Regions from separate parts of the Janthinobacterium sp. SUN100 genome, predicted to be linked through region 3. Evidence: predicted binding sites of a transcription regulator. Region 3 holds the regulator's gene; each other region holds the start of a gene.
The links. The regulator NrdR, encoded in region 3, represses ribonucleotide reductase genes. The targets are predictions, from matches to a motif close to CACNANATNTNGTG.
Positions count from the first base shown of each region.

Region 1: a site for NrdR is predicted at 898-911, ahead of O0881_RS22585 (ribonucleoside-diphosphate reductase subunit alpha). Genes of this name have one in related genera too.
Region 2: a site for NrdR is predicted at 1,350-1,363, ahead of O0881_RS13440 (ribonucleoside triphosphate reductase). Genes of this name have one in related genera too.

Region 1 is NZ_JAPUBU010000004.1:557,613-559,881, forward strand. Features, by position in the region: gene O0881_RS22575 (sigma-54 dependent transcriptional regulator) at 1-195, shown strand, start outside; gene ampD (1,6-anhydro-N-acetylmuramyl-L-alanine amidase AmpD) at 173-784, shown strand; gene O0881_RS22585 (ribonucleoside-diphosphate reductase subunit alpha) at 1,176-2,269, shown strand, end outside.
Region 2 is NZ_JAPUBU010000002.1:256,061-258,329, forward strand. Features, by position in the region: gene O0881_RS13430 (peptidase U32 family protein) at 1-712, opposite strand, end outside; gene O0881_RS13435 (hypothetical protein) at 877-1,287, shown strand; gene O0881_RS13440 (ribonucleoside triphosphate reductase) at 1,410-2,269, shown strand, end outside.
Region 3 is NZ_JAPUBU010000002.1:831,782-834,050, forward strand. Features, by position in the region: gene pilV (type IV pilus modification protein PilV) at 1-453, opposite strand, end outside; gene nrdR (transcriptional regulator NrdR) at 675-1,136, opposite strand; gene glyA (serine hydroxymethyltransferase) at 1,281-2,269, opposite strand, start outside.

The sequences.
Region 1 (2,269 bases), on a different contig from region 3:
GCCAAGGTCTTGCCGCTGGACGTGTATTTGCGCCAGGCCGAGCGCGACATGATCATGCTGGCGCTGGTGCAGGCGCGCTACCACCGCGCACGGGCGGCGCGCCAGCTGGGCCTGAGCGTACGCCAGTTGCGTTACCGTATGCAGAAATTGACGATACAGGAAGCCCTATTTGATGAGCGCATGGACGATAGATGAAGATGGCTGGTGCGATGGCGCGCTGCGCTATGACTCCCAATACTACGATGCGCGCCCGGACGGTGCGCAAGTCGATTTGCTGGTGATCCATAACATCAGTTTGCCGGGTGGCCGCTTTGGCGGGCCGCATGTGTCGGACTTGTTTACGGGCCGGGTAGATTATAATGCCGATCCTTCTTTCGCCGACCTGCGTGGCTTGCAGGTGTCGGCGCACTTTTTTGTGCGGCGCGATGGTGCGTTGTTGCAATATGTTTCTGCTGATCAACGTGCCTGGCATGCGGGCGCGTCCGCCTTCGAAGGACGCCCGCAGTGCAATGGCTATTCCATCGGTATCGAAATGGAAGGCGCGGACGATGTGCCGTTCCAGCGGCGGCAATACCATGTGCTGGCGGCGCTGACGGCGGCGCTGGTGGCGCGCTACGGGCTGTCCCAGGTGCGCGGCCACGAGCATATCGCGCCGGGCAGGAAGACGGATCCGGGGCCGTTTTTTGACTGGCATTTTTATCAAGAATGCTGGCTGGAAACCCTGAGCGGACAAGCTGCGTTAGCGCTTACTTCGCGTGGATTGGGCTTCCCAGCCATGCCCTGAAAAGTCAACCGAAATCGTATATGAAAATACAAAAAATTACGCCGACGGATGCCGGAAAACTATTGCATCGCCCTTCGATGGGTACTACAATTAGTGCAGAAGTTGGATGTAAAGACTATATGTAGTGCCATCACAGACGTTTTCAGAATTATTGTCAAAGCTACCCGGATTGCTGATAAAGCACTGGAACTGGCGGTTTATCACCCTTGATCGTGTTTTGCGCCAGCCGGGCAGTGCGGTGTGGCGAGATGGATACTGACCTGTTTTATGCACTATGAATTTACTATTTAGCAACAAATACCTGAAGAAACCCTGACCATCGGGCGTTCTATTCAACAACACACGCGGCAGCAAAACTGCAGGCTGACTTTAGCTGACAACGGGAGCTTCAATGCAATCACCACAAGATATTTCCATCCATCCAACGCCAGTATCGCCAGCGCCAGGCGCGGCCAACAGCGTGGCGAGCACGGGCGCGGCATTGGGCGACTATCGCATCATCCGCCGCAACGGCGCGGTGGTGGCATTTGAGCCTTCGAAGATCGCCATCGCCATGACCAAGGCGTTTTTGGCCGTTAACGGCGGCCAGGGCGCAGCCTCGGCCCGCATCCGCGAACTGGTGGAACAATTGACCGACGGCGTGGTCGCTGCGCTGGTGCGCCGCCACCCGGGCGGCGGCACCTTCCATATCGAAGACGTGCAAGACCAGGTGGAACTGTCGCTGATGCGTTCGGGCGAGCACGACGTGGCGCGTGCCTACGTGTTGTACCGCGCCAAGCACATGGAAGAGCGCCGCCTGCAGAAGGAAGCGCAAGGCGCCTCCGCGCAAGTTTCCGCACCGCAATTGAACGTGACCGACAACGGCGTGCGCCGCCTGCTGGACATGCAGGAAGTGCGCGACCTGATCAACGCCGCCTGCGCCGGCCTGGAAAAGCACGTCGATGCCGACGCCATCCTGGCTGAAACCGTGAAAAACCTGTACGACGGCGTGCCGGTGGAAGAACTGCACAAGTCGGCCATCCTGGCAGCGCGCGCGCTGATGGAGAAAGACCCTGCCTACAGCCAGGTCACGGCCCGCATCCTGCTGCACACGGTGCGCAAGGAAGTGTTCGGCAAGGAAGTGCCGCAAGCGGCCGCTGCCGCCGAATACCTGACGTATTTCCCGCAATACATCGCCAAGGGCATCGCCGCCGAGCTGCTGAACCCGGTACTCGCCAGCTTCGACCTGGAACGCCTGGCCAAAGCCATCGTGGCCGACCGCGACTTGCAATTCGGCTACATCGGCCTGCAAACCCTGTACGACCGCTACTTCCTGCACATCCAGGACGTGCGCATCGAAATGCCGCAGGCGTTCTACATGCGCGTGGCCATGGGCCTGGCGCTGAACGAGGCGGACCGCGAAGCGCGCGCCATCGAGTTCTACAGCCTGCTGTCCTCGTTCGACTTCATGAGCTCGACCCCGACCCTGTTCAACTCGGGCACCTT
Region 2 (2,269 bases), 580 kb from region 3:
TTTCGCCGGGCGCATAGCGGTCGATCAGCACACCGTTCAGGCGCGATTCGAGGCCGTTCGGCGTTTCCAGCCAGCGCACGGATTTCGCCGGCGAGCACACGCCGTGGGTGTTCGGCGCCTCGCCCGTCGCATACGACGACAGCGCACAGCGCCCCTCGACCATCACGCACAGACTGCCGAAGCCGAACACCTCGATCTCGACTTCCGTCTTGGCGATCAGTTGCTCCACCTGCGCCATCGACAGCACGCGCGGCAGCACGGCGCGGGCGATGCCGAAGTGTTCATGGTAAAAATTGATGGCTTCGTAGTTGGTGGCCGAGCCCTGCACGGACAGGTGCAGGCGCAGCTGCGGGTGGTGCTGGGCCGCATACGCCATCAGGCCCGGATCGGCCACGATCATGGCGTCGATGCCGGCATCGGCGGCGCGGTCGATGGCGCTGCGCCACACGGCCCAGTTGTGCGGCTGCGGATAGGTGTTCAGCGCCAGCAGCACCTTGCGTCCATATTGGTGGGCGTAGCGCACGCCCTCGGCGATGGCCTTCTCGTCGAAATTGAGGCCGGCGAAATTGCGCGCATTGGTGGCGTCGCGAAAACCCAAGTAAACGGTGTCGGCGCCATTGTCGATGGCCGCTTTCAAGGCTGGCAGGCTGCCGGCGGGGCAGACCAGTTCCAGCGGTCCGGCCACGCGGGTGGCGGTGGTTGATTCAAGCATCATGGTGTTCACAGTCCTGTATCGGCTCAGGGTGCAGACTATAGCCCCGCCCAGGCTGCCCAGTCCTTGACGCAGGTGAAGGAATGCATGCATGGCTGGTGCGCGTTCAACTTGCTTGACCTGGCTGTAAAATGCCCCCTTTTCTCCCTCTTCGATTGCCCGCCATGCCCCGCAAACCGCTGCTGATCTTCCTGCTCACCCTGTTTCTCACCGTGCTGCAGGTGCAGTGGGCCACCCCCACGGAAGGCTACGACGCCGAGGCGCTCTCCGTGCTGTCGCCCGAAGTGCTGGGCGCGTATCCGGGCGTGCTGCTGCTGTTCCTGCAAGCCGTCTTCGCGCGCCGCGCCATGCCCGTGACGCGCCAGGCCGCCATCTGCACGGGACTGCTGGCCGTCTACTGGCTGCTGGCCAATTACGTCACGTTCGACGCGCGCGTGGCCAGCTGGAGCACCTTCTCGGCGCGGGAAATCTGGGCGCACGTGCTGCCCGCCTCCGTCCTCAGCATCGCCGTCTGCGGCGCCGCCTACTTTGCCGCGAGCGCCTTCATCCTGCGCCAGGGCCGCGCGAAAAAGTAAACGGGGCGCTTTTTTCACCTGCATCAAGGATTCGTCACGCCACTGCACGCGCCCTTTGACGCCACTATATTTAGTGATTAATCTCCATAAAAACACCGCATGTTGTGTTTATTGGAGGTTTCATGACGACGAATGCAGTTCCATCCACGCGCGGCCAGGTCGATGTCGCCGCGTCCATCAATGAATACCTGGACCGGCGCGACTGGCGTGTCAACGCCAACGCCAACCAGGGTTACTCGCTGGGCGGCCTGATACTCAACGTGTCGGGCAAGGTCATCGCCAACTACTGGCTGGACCAGGTCTATCCGCCGGAAGTGGGCGCGGCGCACCGCGAAGCGGCGCTGCACATCCACGACCTCGACATGCTGGCCGGTTATTGCGCCGGCTGGTCGCTGCGCACGCTGCTGCATGAAGGCTTGAACGGCGTGCCGGGCAAGATCGAATCGGGCCCGCCGAAACACATGTCGAGCGCCATCGGCCAGATCGTCAATTTTCTCGGCACGCTGCAAAACGAGTGGGCCGGCGCGCAGGCGTTCAGCTCCTTCGACACCTACATGGCGCCCTACATCCGCAAGGACAGCCTGCGCTACGAAGACGTGCGCCAGTACATGCAGGAACTGATCTTCAACCTCAACGTCCCATCGCGCTGGGGCACGCAGACGCCGTTCACCAACCTCACCTTCGACTGGGTTTGCCCGGACGACCTGCGCGAGCAGATTCCCGTCATCGCCGGCCAGGAGATGGACTTCAGCTATGGCGAGCTGCAGGCGGAAATGGACATGATCAACCGCGCCTACATCGAGATCATGATGGCGGGCGACGCCAAGGGCCGGGTCTTCACCTTCCCCATCCCCACCTATAACATCACCGAGGATTTCGACTGGCATAGCGAGAATGCCGAACGCCTGTTCGAAATGACGGCCCGCTACGGCCTGCCCTACTTCCAGAATTTCATCAATTCGGAACTCAAGCCGAACATGAT
Region 3 (2,269 bases):
CGCCCACTGCAAGCCCTGGGCGGCGGCGTCCCACGCGGCAAGGTCGCGGCAGATGCGCAGGCGCGCGCCGGGCAAGGCCGCATGCAGCCATTGCTTCCATTCGGCGATGTCGAATTGCGCCAGTTCGGCCGCGCTGCAGGCGGCAGCGCCAAGACAGTCCGGCGCGCCACCGCCAGCTTCGGCGCCGTCCGCCGCCGCGTAGGCCACGTTCAGGTAGGGATTGCCCGCATCGGGGCCATTCATGAGCACGTTATTCGCGCGCATGCGCTCGGCCATGCCGGCGGCCAGTTGCACGCCCGCCGACAGCAGCGCCGACTCGTGGCGCGCGCGCAGGGCGTTCAATTGCAGGATGCTGGCACCCAGCAGGCCCAGCGCCAACAGCAGCAGCGACACCAGCACTTCGACAAGGCTGCTGCCACCCGCAGGAAACATAGTGCGACCGTCCTTGTGCATGCGCTACTCCCTTCCGCAGAAAGAGCCACACAAACAGGCGGCCCAGCTACAAGATAGGCGCGCGCAAAAACCCGCGTCTGCGCTAGCGCAAACAGGACGATGATAAGTCGAGAAGAACGGCGGTGGGATTGATCAGACCGCTTGCCAGGCAAGCGCCGGCATGGTGAACACGGGGCGCAGGAGCGGCCCCATTGTCGGCAAAGTGAATGTCCGGGTGAGCGTCAGGGCTTGCGCGCCTGGCCCACTTCGGCGATCGCGTCCTGGAACTCGGCCAGGTCTTCGAAATTCTTGTAGACGGAGGCAAAGCGGATGTAGGCGATCTTGTCCAGGCGCTTGAGTTCCTGCATGACGAGTTCGCCGATATAGCCGGATTCGACTTCACGCAAGCCGCTGGTAAGCAGCTTTTCCTGGATGGACGCGATGGCCGTATCCACAGAGGCGGCCGCGACGGGACGCTTACGCAAGGCCAGCATCAAACTGCCGCGCAACTTATCCGCAGCGAACTCCGTCCGGCTGCCATTCTTTTTGACGACGGCCGGCATGATAAGTTCAATGCGTTCGTACGTGGTAAAACGCTTGTCACATTTGCCGCAGCGGCGGCGGCGCCGAATGGCATCCCCTTCCTCCGATACGCGCGTATCGAGAACCTGGGTGTCGCCGTGCTGGCAAAATGGACATTTCATGGGCTGGCTACAACTTTATAGTAATAATTACGGGAAATCGCCGCCCTTGTACAAAGGGCGCCCGAATCACTCCGGGCGCCCTTGGGCACGACTGGAATGTGTCATACAGAATCTTACTCCGTATGACACATTCTGGACAAATAATTATGCTGCGTACACAGGGTGCGCGTCGGCCAGTACTTTCACGGCCGCTTTCACGCGCTCGATGGTGGCTGCGTCATGCGGATTGTCCAGCACGTCGGCGATCAGGTTGCCCACTTCTTCCGCTTGCGCTTCCTTGAAACCGCGCGTCGTCATCGCCGGGCTGCCCAGGCGGATGCCCGAGGTGACGAACGGTTTTTGCGGGTCGTTCGGGATGCCGTTCTTGTTGCAGGTGATGTGCGCGGAACCGAGGATGGCTTCGGCTTCCTTGCCCGTCAGGTTCTTGGCGCGCAGGTCGACCAGCATGACGTGCGATTCGGTGCCGCCGGACACGATGCGCAGGCCGCGCTTGATCAGGGTTTTCGCCAGCACATCGGCGTTCTTGATCACTTGCTTCTGGTATTCGACGAATTCAGGGCTCAGCGCTTCCTTGAAGGCGACGGCCTTGCCGGCGATCACGTGCATCAGCGGGCCGCCCTGGATACCCGGGAAGATGGCCGAGTTGATGGCTTTTTCGTGTTCGGCCTTCATCAGGATGATGCCGCCGCGCGGGCCGCGCAACGATTTGTGCGTGGTCGAGGTGACGAAGTCGGCGAACGGCACCGGGTTCGGGTACAGGCCGGCGGCGATCAGGCCGGCGTAGTGGGCCATGTCGACCATGAAGTAGGCGCCCACTTCCTTGGCGATCTTGCTGAAGCGTTCGAAGTCGATCTTTTTCGAGAATGCCGACGCGCCGGCGATGATCAGCTTGGGCTTGCGTTCGCGGGCCAGGCGTTCCATTGCCTCGTAGTCGATGTCTTCTTCCGCCGTCAAGCCGTAGGAAACGACGTCAAACCATTTGCCGGACATGTTCAGCGGCATGCCGTGGGTCAGGTGACCGCCTTCGGCCAGCGACATACCCATGATCAGGTCGCCCGGTTTCAACATGGCGAAGAACACGCCCTGGTTCGCCTGCGAGCCGGAGTTCGGCTGCACGTTCGCGCATTCGGCGC